2 regions of the Chryseobacterium sp. RR2-3-20 genome follow, and region 2 is predicted to be linked to the other one. Evidence: riboswitches for the same ligand, from Rfam matches in the RefSeq annotation. Region 2 holds a riboswitch; the other holds the start of a gene.

What was found. A riboswitch is a leader RNA that binds a small molecule or an ion and turns the genes downstream of it on or off. The one in region 2 is predicted to bind cobalamin.
Region 1: it holds a riboswitch for cobalamin, as region 2 does, so the genes downstream of both, IV513_RS10995 (TonB-dependent siderophore receptor) here and IV513_RS06195 (acyl-CoA thioesterase) in region 2, are expected to answer to the same signal.

What each region holds. Positions count from the first base shown of each region.
Region 1 is NZ_JADQBD010000047.1:12,501-20,521, forward strand. Features, by position in the region: gene IV513_RS10960 (SusC/RagA family TonB-linked outer membrane protein) at 1-346, opposite strand, end outside; gene IV513_RS10965 (DUF4197 family protein) at 783-1,460, shown strand; gene IV513_RS10970 (DUF493 family protein) at 1,483-1,788, shown strand; gene IV513_RS10975 (CCC motif membrane protein) at 1,849-2,172, opposite strand; gene IV513_RS10980 (DUF2752 domain-containing protein) at 2,202-2,486, opposite strand; gene namA (NADPH dehydrogenase NamA) at 2,511-3,560, opposite strand; gene cdd (cytidine deaminase) at 3,664-4,146, shown strand; cobalamin riboswitch at 4,221-4,399, shown strand; gene IV513_RS10995 (TonB-dependent siderophore receptor) at 4,430-6,259, shown strand; gene IV513_RS11000 (DUF5074 domain-containing protein) at 6,280-7,323, shown strand; gene IV513_RS11005 (CCA tRNA nucleotidyltransferase) at 7,389-8,021, opposite strand, start outside.
Region 2 is NZ_JADQBD010000017.1:14,276-22,296, forward strand. Features, by position in the region: gene IV513_RS06170 (DUF456 domain-containing protein) at 1-462, shown strand, start outside; gene IV513_RS06175 (hypothetical protein) at 464-946, shown strand; gene IV513_RS06180 (uracil-DNA glycosylase) at 933-1,574, opposite strand; gene IV513_RS06185 (DNA mismatch repair protein MutS) at 1,886-4,033, shown strand; gene IV513_RS06190 (hypothetical protein) at 4,184-4,978, shown strand; cobalamin riboswitch at 5,013-5,193, shown strand; gene IV513_RS06195 (acyl-CoA thioesterase) at 5,307-5,690, shown strand; gene IV513_RS06200 (HD family hydrolase) at 5,730-6,323, opposite strand; gene IV513_RS06205 (PadR family transcriptional regulator) at 6,615-6,944, shown strand; gene IV513_RS06210 (PspC domain-containing protein) at 6,956-8,021, shown strand, end outside.

The sequences.
Region 1 (8,021 bases), on a different contig from region 2:
CTACTATATAAATTGGATTAACTCCATTAATAGTAACTGTACCTCTAATTCTTACATCTGCCTGAGATCCCGGCTGCCCAGAATTCACAATTGATAAACCTGCAACTTTACCCTGTAATGAGTTCAGTGGGTTAGAAGCCGGCTTGTCTGCAACTTCTCCTCCATTAACTTTTGCTATCGACCCTGTAAGATCACGTTTTTTTGCAGTACCGTATCCAATCATTACGACCTCCTCAATCTTCTGTTCTTTTACAACAGTATCTCTCGGTGTTGTTTGTGCATTCGCATTCATGCCGAAATAGAGTACGGCAATGAGACAGGAATACTTTAAATTTGGTTGTTTCATATAGCTTTAATTTTATCTTGTTTCTCTTAGTTTTTTACAGCCTTATCATATTGAACATAAGGTTACAAGCCAAAAATAAAAATATTTCTTAAAGTTGTTAATATTTCTTAAAAAAATTTCATTATCGCAATTTACATTACTTAAATATTAATAAATAGTTAATTTTAACTTATTAAAACACATAATCAATCAACATCATTATCAAATTCATAATTAAAATTTTCTCATTTTCTCATTATGAAGCAATAAAAATCTCCAAAATTGCAACCAAAAACTCTTTTTTGAAATAATTAAGAAAAAAGGCATCAATTTTGTCATGCATTCATGTTTGAAAAAATAATATTAAGTTTGTCTAATGTTTTTGTTGGCAATCTATTCTTATAGGTGAGAAAATTAAAATAGAACCAATAAATCCATCAAAAATTAAAATTTATACATGAAAAAAATAATCATAGCTGCCTCTATTGCGATAGGTTCAGCAGCATTTATAGCTACAAGTCTTAACTCTTGTACAACAATTGCCACTTCAGATTTAGGATTGGCTGTTATTAAAAGAGTTTTACTGGGAGGTATTAATAAAGGAGTAAATATTTATGGAAATAAAGAAGCTTTTCTTCAAAATAACCTTGTAGATAAAGCTTTACCAAAAGAATTGAGAGATATTAATTCAACATTAGAGAAAATTGCACCTTCTCTTGTAGCAAAAGAAAGAGAATACATTGCTGAAGCTGCAGTTTACACTGTCGGAATTTCTAAGCCTATACTAGAAAATGCTGTAAACAGTCTTAATGCACAGGATGTAACCCGTATCATTCAAGGTGAAAAAGGTACTGCCACGCTTATTTTAAAAGAAAAAACACAAGGTCAGCTTATTCAGGCAATTGCTCCGAGAGTTGAACAGGAATTGAATAAATACAGTATTGTAAAAACAATTAATACGGCATTATCGGGAAGCAATTTATTGGGAAGTCTTTTAGGAGGCAATAATTCTAAGGTAAATGCAAGCGGATTGAGTTTAATGGCTTCAGAGCAAATCGTAAATGGGCTTTTTAATATCATAGAAGATCATGAAAAGCAAAATTCTGCATCTTTACTGGGACCTTTCGGAAAATAATAATTTTTAGTATCTTTAAAGTATGGAAATTTTACAAGGAAACGAACACGCAAGCCCGGAAGAGTTTTATAAATCATTAAAAGAAAAACTGGAGAATCATCATGATTTTCCTGAGGATTATTTATTTAAATTCATTATTCCGACAGACCAGTCGAAGATAACAGAAATTTACAAAGTTTTCGACGGAATTAAATTTACACTGAGTAACCGCGAAAGTAAAAACGGCAAATACACAGCCTGCAATATTAATGCTTTTGTTTTGGATGCCGATCAGGTAATTAATATTTACCAGGAAGTAGCAAAAATTGAAAATATTATTTTGTTGTAAAATAAAAAAAGCTGTTTTAAATATTTAAAACAGCTTTTTTATTTCAGTTATTATATGAAGTTATTTACCCATATTTCTTAATTGTTCCATTTGCTCCATATATCCACTTACACCAACTGTTGCAAGGACAAAAATGGTATAGGCAACATTAAGTATTCCTAAGATAATACCAATAATACACAAAATTCTACCCGTATTTAGATTATTGAAATCTGAATATTCTGATGGGTTTTGGTCATACAAAAGCTTATCAGCTTTGTACTTATTAAGACCAATAATTCCGCAAATAATTCCTATTAAACCTGTACAGCAACATGTTCCGACAACAGATACTATTCCTAAAATAAGTACCGTCTGTGCATTAGGTAATTTTTGTTGATTCATAATTTGATTTTTTTAAAGTTTATAATATATTAATTGAAAAAATGTTTATAAAAATAAGAAAAAACCATAATAATGGAATTAATTATCGCTAAAAATATAAGAATTTGCCCATAATTTCTTTTTTTATCTAAAAAATTGACAGCGACAAAACCAAAAAACATCAAAAGAGTATATACCGCAGGAAACATTTTGAAGGCTTCCAGAAACTTCCCCTGAAACACCAAAACTATTGCTCTTTGAGTACCGCATCCAAAACACTCGATGCCCAAAAACTTTTTACTCGGACAAGGAAGCATAAAATCTTCTATATGCATGATGTTAAATTATATTTCACAAATCTAAGAAATTTTAGCTCTCATATACTGATGCGGAAAAAAACAATCCTCTTTCATATCAAAAGAACCCTGAACCGCAAGATAAGGATTTCTTAAAATTTCTCTTGCTACAAAAATAAGATCTGCTTCTCCATTTTGAAGAATTTCTTCAGCCTGTTTCACGTTGGTTATTAATCCTACAGCTCCGGTTTTTACATTTGCCTGTTCTCTTACTGCAGAAGAAAAAGGAACCTGATAGCCGTCAAACACAGAAATTTTGGCTCCATGGATATTTCCGCCGCTCGAAACATCAACCAAATCTACATGATGATTCTTTAAAATCTCTGCCAGTTTTACACTATCATTAATATCCCAACCATTTTCAGCATATTCTGTTCCTGAGATTCTCACGAAAAGGGCAACATTATCATTCAGTTCTTCATTAACAGCATCCACAATTTCGATCAAAAATTTAATTCTATTTTCAAAACTACCCCCATATTCATCGGTTCTAATGTTAGAAAGCGGTGAAAGAAACTGATGAACAAGATAACCATGGGCTGCGTGAATTTCAATTACATCAAATCCGGCATTTACAGCACGTTTTGCAGCTTTCTTAAAATTATCAATCTGATTTTTTATTTCTTCCACAGACAATTCGTGAGGAACTCTCTCCCCAGGCTGATACGGAACAGGACTTGGTGCCACCGTTTCCCAACCTTCTTCAAGAGAAATCTGCTTATTATTCCATGTAGAACCTTTTCTTCCTGAATGTGCAAGCTGAATCCCTATTTTACTGTCTGAGTTTCCATGTACAAAATCGACAATTTTTTGAAGCTTTTCTGCCTGTTCGTCATTCCAAATCCCCATACAGTGATTGGTAATTCTTCCTTTAGGCTCAACACCTGTTGCTTCAACCATTATAAGCCCGGTTCCGCCTTGTGCACGACTGCCATAATGTACAAAATGAAAATCGTTGGCAAGACCGTTTTCGCAATAATACATACACATAGGCGACATTACCCATCTGTTTTTCAGTTCAACATTTCTGAATTTTATTGATGTATATAACATTTAACTAATTTTTAAAACATTAAAAATACGAAAATACATTCATAAACCTTATTGCCTAAATGATTAAAATAGTTTACATTTACTCCCCTTTTTTGAAATGAATATGGAAAAAAATATAGAAATAAGGTATCAACAGTTTAAAGACAGAAACGAACTAAGTAAAATTGAGCAAAAACTGTTTGAAGAAGCAAAAAAAGCCCGTAAAAACGCTTATGCACCTTACTCAGAATTTTATGTTGGATGTGCAGTCCTGTTGGAAAATGAAGAAATTTTCTCTGGTAACAATCAGGAAAATGCTGCATTTCCTTCGGGTTTATGTGCCGAGAGAACTACTCTTTTTTGGGTTGGAGCCAATTTTCCGGACAAAAAAATCAAGAAAATATTTATTGTTGGCGGTCCTAAAGAATCTGCAGAAAATAACCCGCCAATTCCTCCATGCGGTGCATGCCGACAAAGTATTATAGAATATGAAACCAAGCAGAATGAAAATATAGAATTGTATTTTGCGAATTTGAATGATGATGTTATTAAAGTGTCATCTATTAAAGATTTGCTCCCATTCTATTTTGATGCTACTTTTTTATAGACAATACAAAATTAGATAATTACGAAGAAAAGGCAACGCCAACATCCGCATATTGCCCAATTCGTTTAAAAACTTATCTTTGTAAAAATTCTGGTTTCCAATATATTGGAACTAAGAGGGAATTGGGAGAAAACCCCAAGCTGTCCCCGCAACTGTAAATCGTAATAAGAATTTTCTGTGAAAAACCACTGCTAAAGCGGGAAGGTACAGAAAAACGAAAGCCAGGAGACCTGCCAGAATTTAACCCTAAAATTATTGTTTTCGGAGGAAAGACAAGCGTAATATGAGTTTAAAAAAAGCATTCGTTGTAGTTTCTGGATTCTTCAGTCTGAATCTTTATTTTGGTCAGGAAACCCAGATTGACACCCTTTATATTTTCGATACGCAGATGAAAAAGGTTAAACTTTTTCATGAGGTTCAAACATTATCTGCGGCAGATATTCAAAAAAACGCATCCAATCTATCAGAAGTTCTGCGATTTCAGTCACCGGTATATATTAAAGAAAATGGACGGGGTGCTGTATCTTCACCTTCTTTTAGAGGAACAACAGCTCAGCAGACCGCCTTTGTCTGGAACGGAATCAACATCAACTCACTGTTTTTAGGGCAAGGCGATGTAAATAATATTGCCCTTTCCGGATACGACCAAATGGAAGTAAAGTCTGGAGGCGGAAGTGTGATTTACGGAAGCGGAGCGATTGGAGGAAGCATTCATTTGAATAATGATTTGAGCTTTAATAAAGGTTTTAATGCACAAATCCATTCAGAAAGAGGTTCTTTTGGTACGTATCAAAATTTTGCGAAAGGTTCTTTCAGTAATGATAAATTCAGCTTTAAAGCTTCTGCCAATTACCTCATCAGCGAAAACAACTACAAGGTTGAAGAAAAAAATTACATTAACCGAAACGGAAAATTTTTTAATACCTCTTTCAATATAGGAACTTCTTATAAAGTTTCTCAACACAACACGGTTTCCTGGCAAAGCCAATGGTTTGATGCTACACAGAACTATCCTATTTTTGAAGAAAACGGAAATAAAACAAAATACGAAGCACAGACGGTAAGAAGTTTACTGGCTTGGGATTTTAATCATAAAAAAGTATCCAACAGTTTGAAAACCGCTTATACGGAAGACAATTTTCAGTATTTCGGAATTATAGATGCCCCGAAAACAAGTGGCGGAACAGCAAAAAACTATATTGCAAAAAACGATTTCAATTATTTTATTGTTCCTCAACTCAATTTTAATGTAATCGGAGAATTTCAGCATAACATTGGAGAAGGCTACCAGTCAGGAATTAGTAATGTACATAGAAACGTTGGCTCTGTTGCAGGTTTGCTGAGATATTTCCCAAGTTCAAAAGTTAGTTTTGAAGCAGGTATAAAACAAGACTTTATAGAAGATATTAAATCCCCGATTTTATATTCTTTTTCGGGAAAATGGAAAGCCAATCGATGGTATCAGATGAGCCTTAACGTATCTAAAAACTTCCGATTTCCTTCGTTCAATGATTTGTACTGGGAACAGGGAGGAAATCTTAATCTGAAACCTGAAACATCTATTCAGACGGATATGACGCATGAATTGAAGGCTTTTGATTTCACCCTTAAAATAAGTCCGTACTACATGAAAATCGACCAGATGATTCGCTGGCTTCCTACACCAATGGGATATTGGTCGGCATTCAACACTCAAAAAGTGGAATCTTATGGTTTAGAATCTCAACTTACTTACCAGAAAAAATTCAATAAACATAATTTAAGGCTAATTGTTGGATATATTTATACAAAATCGACCGATGTGGAAACACAAAGACAATTGATGTATGTTCCGCTGCACAAAATTTCGGCTAATTTGGATTATGGATATCGTTTCCTGAATATTTACGCACAAGGCTTATATAACGGACTTACTTATACTACTGCCGATGAAAGCAGAAAATATGCAATTAATCCTTATTTCGTAATGAACGCAGGAGCTTCTGCAACGTTGGCAAAAAAATACACATTGGGAGCCAGAGTTAATAATATAACCAATACAGCTTACCAAACAGTCGCTTACTATTATATGCCTCAGCGAAATTATAGCATTTACGCAACCATTAATTTTTAAAATATTTAAATCTATATATTATGAAATTTAACAGATTACTACAGCTTTTTTTTGCATTTGCACTGATTTTTTCGGTGTCATGTACATCCGACTATGAAGAAATTCCGGTTGCCATAAATTATCAGAACGGATATCTTATTACCAATGAAGGAAATTTCGGAACACCCAATGCAGATGTAAGTTTCATTACAAAAGATCTAAGCTTAATGCAAAATGATCTTTACAAAGCCAATAACGGTAACGAAAATTTAGGAGAGGTACTTCAAACGATGGTTATCAACGGAGACAAAGCTTTTTTACTGCTGAATAATTCCAACAAAATTCAGGTTGTTAACCGTTATACATTCAAAAAAGCAGGTACAATTACTACTGAAATTAATCAGCCAAGATACATGGCAATTGCCAACAATATGCTTTATGTATCTAACGACCAATACATGGGAGCAAAATATGTGAGTATTTATAAAGTTTCTGATTTGTCTTTTGTGAAAAAAATTCCGTTTACCAATACAGCTGAGAGAGTTGTAGCTGCGGGAGAGAATATTTTTGTACAAAATGCTACTTACGGATTTGGTACTACCTTAACTAAGATTAATACTACAACCAACGAAATTGATGGCACTCCGGTATCTATTCCAAACGGAAACATCAATAAAACCATTGCATACAACAACAATGTATATGTAATTGCAACTGGTACTACAGATTCTTATATTTACGAAATTTCTCCAGCAGGAACTATTACCAAAAACATAACGTTGAGCAATGTTGCCAATGCGACTAATTTACAAATTGATGGCGGTAAGTTTTTCTACAGTTCTGCAAACAAAATCTATTCTATGGATATGAATGCTACCGCAGCACCTACAGCGCCAATTATTACCGCAGTTGATGGTGGACAATATTTTACTTTATATGGATTTAATGTTTTGGAAGGAAGAATTTTCACTTCGGATGTGAAAGGCTTTACACAGGCAAGCGAAATAAGTGTTTACACCACTTCTGGAACTTTCATCAAGAAATTTACAGTAGGAATGGGAGCAAACGGAGTTTATTCCAACTAATATTTTCTGGTTTTGAACAAAAAATTCGGCGGCATCTTCGATGCCGCCGAATTTTTTTATATATTTTAAGCAAGTTTTAATCCTAGTTTTTCAGCTTCTGAAATCACAAAATTCTTTGCTTCTTCGCTGTCATTGGCTATTTCACCTTCCAGAATTGCTTCTTTTACTTTATCTTTTAAAATTCCGATTTCGCGACCAGGTTTTAAATTGAACATATTCATAATTTCTTCTCCGGAAATAGGTGGCTGAAAATTCCTAACCTGATCTTTTTCTTCCACTTCTTTAATTTTAACCGCTACATATTCAAAATTTCTTTTGAATTTTTCCTGTTTTTTGGAATTTTTTGTAGTAATATCAGCTTTACAAAGAGTGAATAAATCCTCCATGTCTTCTCCGGCATCAAAAAGCAGTCTTCTAAGAGCAGAATCCGATGCATCATCGGTAATAAGTGCAATAGGTCTTGAAGAAAGCTTCACCATTTTCTGAACATACTTCATATCGTTTCCTAATGGTAATTTTAACCTTTGAAAAAGAGTTTTAACCATTTTGGATCCTAAAAACTCGTGTCCGTGAAACGTCCATCCTGTTCCTTCTACAAACTTTTTAGTAGGAGCTTTCCCTATATCGTGTAATAAGGCAGACCAGCGCAACCAGAGATTATCGGTATTTTCTGAGATATTGTCTACCACTTCAAGCGT
Region 2 (8,021 bases):
ATCGTTTTACTGATACTTGGTATTTTAGGAACGTTTTTGCCCATTTTACCGGGATTGGTTCTTAGTCTTGCCGGACTTCTCATTTATAAATACGGAACCGATGCAGATCTTTCTATGATTTATATTTGGGCATTTGTAATTCTAACTCTTGCTTCTGTAGTTTTGAATTATGTTATCCCAGCCAAAACCACTAAAAAATATGGCGGAACCCGTTGGGGAAGCATAGGTTCTGTAATTGGTACAATTGTAGGAATGTTTTTGCCAATTCCGCTGGGGTTTTTAGTTGGAATGTTTGCCGGAGTCTTCATAGGAGAATTGTTGCATGACAGCAAAGACTTTACGAAAGCTTGGAAATCTACAAAAGGTGCTTTCATTGGTTTTATTTACGGAACCGGATTCAGTTTTGTAGTTGGTGTGGCAATGTTTTTAGTTGTAGTTTTGAATGTTATTAATGTAATATAAAATGTTTTACAAAAATTTTCTTCTGAGTTTGGGAATTTTAAGTTTATTCAACTGTCAATCTCAAAAAATAAAAACCGATGTCACAACCGAAAAAGCAGAAATTCATAAAAAAAATAGTGATGAAATAATCTACTTTAAAGAAGGTGAAAACAAATTTCTTAAAGATTACCAAATGAATGTAACTTTTAAAGGAATTGCGGAAGACAGCCGTTGTCCTAAAGATGTGCAATGTATTTGGAGCGGTGTTGCCGTTGCACAAATTGAAGTTATGGGAACTACAACCAGACCAATGATTTTACAGATTTCCAGCATTGATAACCCGGATAGAAACTATCATAAAACTGTAAATTTCAATGGTTATGATATCAGTTTGGCAGATGTAACGCCCTATCCCGAATCATCAAAGAAAAAAAATGCTTTAAAAAGCAATTACAGCATAGGAATTATCATTAAAAAAGCAGGAGAAAATATTACCACGAAATAGCTTTCTCTCCTTTTGAAACCAAATAATCATTAATTTTAGAAAAAGGCTTGCTTCCATAAAAACCTCTGTAAACCGAAAACGGAGAAGGATGTGCAGACTTTATAATAAGATGTTTAGCCGGATTAATCAGTTCGGCTTTTTTTTGTGCAAAAGCTCCCCATAAAACAAAAACTACATTTTCTTTTTTATCTGAAATTTCCTTAATAATAAAATCTGTAAATTTTTCCCATCCCAAGTCTTTGTGGGAATTGGGTGAATGAGCACGTACAGTAAGCGTTGCATTGAGCATTAAAACACCCTGTTTTCCCCAGTCATCGAGCTCTTTTGAATTTCGCTCAATTCCCAGATCATCTTTCAGTTCGGTAAAAATATTTTTGAGAGAAGGCGGTGCTGCAACCTGTTCGGAAACCGAAAAACACAAACCATTAGCCTGAAAATCATTATGATAAGGATCCTGACCAATAATAACCACTTTCACCTCTTCAAAAGGTGTTATTTCTAAGGCTCTGAAAATTTGTTTTTTAGGTGGGAAAACTTGTGTGGTAGCGTATTCCTGCTTCACTTTTTCCCAAAGCTGCTCAAAATAAGGGGTATTTTTTATCGGTGCTAAAACGTCGGTCCAAGTCATAGTATGAATTTGAAAATTTGAGAATGAGTTAATTTGATCATTTATTTAAACGTTGTAATTAATTTTTAATTCAAACGTAACTGACATTGTATTTCTAATTTTTTTATAAAACATCTCACTTTTAAAACTCCTTTCCCTCTTCCAAAACGAATCCATTTTTGAAAAGACTTTGAATTTTCGATGAATTTTGATGAAGGATGAGTCTTTCGGTTTCGAGTTTCATAAGCCAAATTTAATTAAATGATTTGAAATCTGGAGTACAATTTCAAATTCTCAAATTATTTCATTTTCAAAATAATTATCTTTGCAGAGTGTATATAGATAACGAAGACTTAGACGAGCTTGAGTTTCCGCAGCTGCTTGCGGAAATCGCTCCATTTGCATATTCTCCGAAAACCAGAGAAAAAATTCTTCAGCTTCGCCCAATGAATATTGATGAGGCCGAAATTTCATTAAAAAAGACCTCAGAATATCTTTCAAGTTTTGAAAGTTCTAATGCAATTCCTTTCGACGAATACGAAGATATTGAGAACGAACTGAAACTGATGCTGATAGAAAACTACCGGCTAGAAAACTCAGCATTTATTAAAATAAAAATCCTAACGGAGCAGATAGGAAAACTGCAGAAATTTTTCCCTACAATGCCCGAAACGTTCCCAAGCTTAATTCAGGATGTTTCTGTATTGGAATTCAAAAAAGAAATTATTGATAAAATAGACAAAGTTTTTAACCGTTTTGGCGAAGTAAAAAGTGAAGCATCCCCTATTTTAAAAGGTTTAAGAGCAGAAATTCAGCACGCCAAAAAAGCAATTACAGAAAATTTTAACCGTGCTCTGTTTAATTACGGACAAAGTGAATTTCTGGACGACATCCGCGAAACAATAATTGATGACCAGAGAGTTTTAGCCGTGAAATCGGGATTCAAAAAAAGAGTACCGGGAAGGGTTTTAGGTCTTTCTAAAACCGGCTCAATTACTTATATACAGCCGGAAAGTGTCATAAAACACTACTTTAAGCTTAAAGAAAGTGAAGACGAAGAAAAAAAGGAAATTGATAAGATTTTAAGACAGCTCACAGCAGAACTTGCTGAGTTTCAGCCTCAGCTTTGGAGATATCAGAAATATATTTTCGATCTCGATTTAAGCAGGGCTAAGGCAAAATTTGCAGGACTCATCAACGGAGTTTTACCTAAAATCAACAGACATAAAACTTTACGGTTAAAAGATGCGTTTCATCCTTTATTATTTTTAAGAAATAAAGCAGAAAACAAAACTATACATCCGCAGTCGCTTACTTTCACAGAGCACAACAGGATTATCTGTATTTCTGGTCCGAATGCGGGAGGGAAATCTATCACTCTGAAAACTGTTGGACTTCTTCAATTGATGATTCAGAGCGGAATTTTAGTTCCCGTTCATCCAAAATCCGAAATGTTTTTCTTCAGTAAAATCATGACAGATATTGGTGATAATCAGTCTATTGAAAACCACCTTTCCACGTACTCTTCCCGTCTGAAAAAAATGGGCGGAATCATTCGTGAAGCAGATGCAGATACCCTTTTGCTGATTGATGAATTTGGAACAGGTTCCGATCCCGAGCTCGGCGGAGCTTTAGCCGAAAGTTTTCTTGAATTTTTCTACGATAAAAAAAGTTTTGCCATCATTACCACCCATTATACTAATATAAAACTGGTGGTAGAACAGCTTCCGAACGCTCAAAATGCAGCCATGCTTTTTAATGAAGAAACTCTGGAGCCGATGTATAAACTTGAAGTAGGACAAGCCGGAAGCTCGTTTACTTTTGAAGTCGCCGAGAAGAATAAAATCCCGAGATTCATCATTCATTCTGCCAAGAAAAAAGTAGAGCACGATATTGTTAATTTAGATAAAACGATTGTAAAACTTCAGCAGGAAAAATATGAAGTTGAAAAACTGAAAACCGATCTTGCCGAAAGAAAAGAATCCGTGGAAGATAAGCGTGATAATCTGCAGAAACTCAATGAGCAGCTTCAGCAGAAATTATTCAATTTCCAGAAATTATACGAAGATGAGCACAGAAAACTTCAGTTCGGAAACAAAATTGAATCTTTTATAGACAGCTATGTGAAAGGTAAATCTAGAAAAGATGTGGTGAAAGATTTTGTGAAAATTCTGGAGCAGGAGAAATTCAGAAAAATTGGTGCAGATAAAGATGAATCTAAAAGGCTTCAGGTGGTTAAAAGAAAAATTACCCAACAGCTGAAAAAAGAAGAAGTGATCGAAAAAATCACCGAAACTAACGAAAAAATAGAAGAAAAGCGTAAAACCGACCGTGCTGTATGGATGAAAGTAGGGCAAAGGGTAAGAATTACGGGAAGCACGAGTGTGGGAACCATTGAGAAGATTTCCAGAAATAAAGTGATCGTGAATTATGGAACATTTAAAACTACGATTGATGGAGATGAGCTGGAGAGAATCTAGTTCGATTGATTTGGAGTTTTTGTTTCCATTTGGTTACAAAGATATGACTACTGATATTTTTAAATAAGAGATTCGGAAGAATTACAATATTATTATCACAAAAAAAATAATTAATTATATCTTTGAGCTACAAAAATATTCCTTTAAACAATGAAATTTTTTAATAAAGCATTTTTTTTATCTGTATTCATTTTTTGTTCATGTTTAATATTTGCACAAAACAAAGTACCTTTTGGTGTGGTAAAAGCAGAGGAAGGATATGCAATGGTACGTGTTCATAAAGAAGATTACCGAAAAATTGTTGATAAAATAAGAATGCGTAAAGGTGATGTTTTTGTTTATGTAAAACCCGCTCCCGGAGAAACAGATTGGATTTGGATTAAATATCCCGAAAAAGAAGAAATTCCTAAACCGTTCGTACGATACGACAGTCTTACCAAAGAAGGAATGGTAAACAAAGAAAGAATTGCTTATGTAGATCAGCTTCCAAAATTTACGCCTTCTAAATCTAAAAATGGAAAATCGCTTATTTTTACTGACGATACCAACCAAAAAACTCCAACAAACGAGCGTACAAAAGTCATTATAGATATTTATCCTTCCAATGCAAGTTACAGGAAACAGGAGAAAGATTCTGAAGGAAATATTATTAAAATTGATAAAGTAAAAACATGGGGAATAGGTAAAGAACTCCCGGAAGGTCTTACCGAAATAAAATCTATCCGAGTGCAGCAACCCGGAAGAGGTTCTGTTTTTGTAAGAGAAGCCATAAAAAACATGTTTCAGCCCACTATGGATTTTGATAAAGTAGGCGTTTCATCTATCGACAAAGATCATATTTTTCTTTATATGATAAACGGATCTGGAGAACACAGATATACCACTCTTTGGACAATTAAAGAAGGAAAAGTAATCAGTCAGATTATTTTTAGCAATCCAGAATAATTCTATTTTTTTACCTTTGCAAAAGAATACCTTAGATGGTTTTCGAAAAAATGGTTTTGCTTAACCGCAAATGAAAAGGGAATCGTGTGAAAATCACGAGCTGTCGCGCAACTGTTAGTAACTATAATCTTTATCATAAACCACTGTACAAAATATGGGAAGGAGATATATGAGAGTTACAAGCCAGGAGACCTGCCAATTTTTCGTTTTAAAATAAAAACTTTCGCGATTGAAGTTTTTAGATTGACAGCAGCTTAAAGATTTTACAATCTTCCAAGTTCTTTCTGTTGGTTTAAATGCTTTTTCGCTTTTAAATTGAATATGTAAAATGACAACAGAAGAAAGAATTAAAGCTTCCGAAACAAGAATTTTCAAAGCCGTTTTCCCAAGCACCACCAATCATTACGATACTCTTTTCGGAGGAACAGCGATGCAGCTTATGGATGAAGTAGCATTTATATCCGCAACAAGATTCGCCAGAAAACGCGTTGTAACAGTAAGTAGCGATAAAATTGATTTTAAAAAGCCAATTCCCGCAGGAACCATTATAGAACTTATTGGCAAAGTTTCTTATGTAGGCAGAACCAGTATGAAAGTAAATGTTGAGATTTACACCGAGCAAATGTATTCTTACGAAAGAGAAAGGGCAATTGTAGGAGATTTCACGTTTGTAGCCATTGATGAGCACAAAAAACCGATACAGATATTATAATATCTTGATAATTTCGGCGGGCTTTGCCCGCCGAAATTATTATTGCTTTATCACTTTTTTGTTTTCCAAACTGAGATTCAGAAGAGCATGAAAAGCTTCTTCCATCTCATCAGAAGCTCTGCATATAGCATTTTCGAGCATTTTTCTTATCTGAATTTCGGTTACTTTAGCTTCCGTCCAGCTTTTCCCCGAAGTATGAGAATTTAAAATAAAGGGCATTATTCTGTCTATTGCACAGGCAAAAATAGCATCCGGAGTTTTCTCCTCTTCAAACTCCAGCCAGAGATTATAAAATTCTGAACGGATGGGTTCGTCTAAAATTCCAAAAATATTCTGTGCAGAAAGCTTTTCTCTTTCAAATTTGCCAATCATAGCAGCTTCATCAAAAAGAAAAGTATCTCCGGCTTCAATCTCCACCAAATCATGAATAGAAAGCATTCTTATTACTCTCAACAAATCTATATCTGCTCTATTTTTTGCATAAGGATAAAGAATCTGAGCCAAAATAATAATCTGCCAAGAATGTTCTGCCGTATTTTCCCTTCGCGAATCGTCTGCATTATAATTTCTGCGCTGAACATTTTTTAATGCATCTACTGCAATAATAAAATCGATTTCTTTCTGAATTTTCATCCCACAAAATTAAGAATTCCTATTTATTTTGAACAAAACGATCTACTTAGATTTTATCAACACAATGAAAATTTAATGCTCAATTCATATATTTTTTTAAAACCAAAAGTATATTTAAATTTAAATTAATGATTATCAAATACTTAAATTTAATTTAAAATTTATTTTACTACTTTGTATTGCATAATACCATTTTAATTACATATCTTTGTAATATAAAATCAGAATAGATTCATTAGCTGAGAATTTTTTTCTGAAATAATGATAACAAATTAACAAAACCAATTAACAATGAATACCGAAAATACCAAAGCGCAAATGCGAAAAGGGATTCTGGAATTCTGTATTTTAAGCCTCATCAATCATCGTGAAATGTATGTTTCGGATTTGATAGATGAATTAAAAAAAGGAAAACTGGATGTAGTGGAAGGAACCCTCTACCCTCTTCTTACAAGATTGAAAAACGGAGAATTTCTCTCCTACAGATGGGAAGAATCTACAGGAGGACCTCCCAGAAAATACTATCAGATCACAGAAAAAGGCAAAATGTTTTTATCCGAACTGCAAAACACCTGGAAAGAACTTACAGATTCTGTAAACCAAATCACTCAAAAAAATTAAAAACAAACGCTATGAACAAGACACTCTCAATAGGACTCGCAGGTTTTTCTTTTACCATAGAAGAACATGCATATATTAAGCTCAGCGATTACTTAAATGCTCTGAGAAGCTCATTAGACGCTTCCGAAGCAGATGAAGTAATGCACGATATAGAAATAAGAATGGTAGAAATCTTCAAAGAAACTTTGAATAGACGAGAAGTAATTAATGATGCGGATGTAGAAAAAGTTATTGCTCAGATTGGTTCTCCAGAAAAAATTGAAGAGCAGGAAGAAGCATACTATTCAGAAAAAAATTCTAAGAAAAGCAGTTCAGGAACTTATTATTCTGACAAGAGACAATTATTCCGCGATCCTGAAAACCAAAAAATTGCCGGTGTTTGTGCGGGTTTAGCAGCATATTCCGGAATGGATATTACCTGGATGAGACTTATCTGGGTTGGAGCATTCATTTTTCTTTGGGTAGCTCCTGGATCTTCTTTATTAGTGATTGTTTTGTACTTCATTCTTTGGGCAGTTTTACCAAAAGCAGAAACCGCATCCGATTTTTTGAAAATGAAAGGTAAACCTCTGAATTTTGATAATCTAAAGGAAGAATCTAGTAAAATTGTACAGTTTGCCAATGAAACAACTGCAAGAGCAGGCGAAATTTATAACGAAAATAAGCCATACATAAACAATGCAGGGAGCGGAATATGGAATGTTCTAAAATACATTATCGGAATTTTCTTCGCCATAATGGCAGTAAGCAGCATAATAGGAGTATTTGTAGTTTTCGGGCTATTTGGAATTGATTCAAACTTTCCCGGTGCAAACGAAATGAGATTCTTTTTTGATGACAATGGTCTGTACAATGTTTTGGCAGCAATAATTATTATAGGATCTTTAATTCCTGCAATATTATTTACGTTACTGAGTATTAAAATTTTCTCTCCTAAAACAAAACTGAGAAATATCGGATGGGTTGTTGGAGCACTATTTCTTGCAGTAATAGGATTATCTACCTACTTCGGAATAAGTATGGCAAAAAGAGATATGCTTTTTACAGGACATAAAGAAGACACCGAAGAAATTGCGA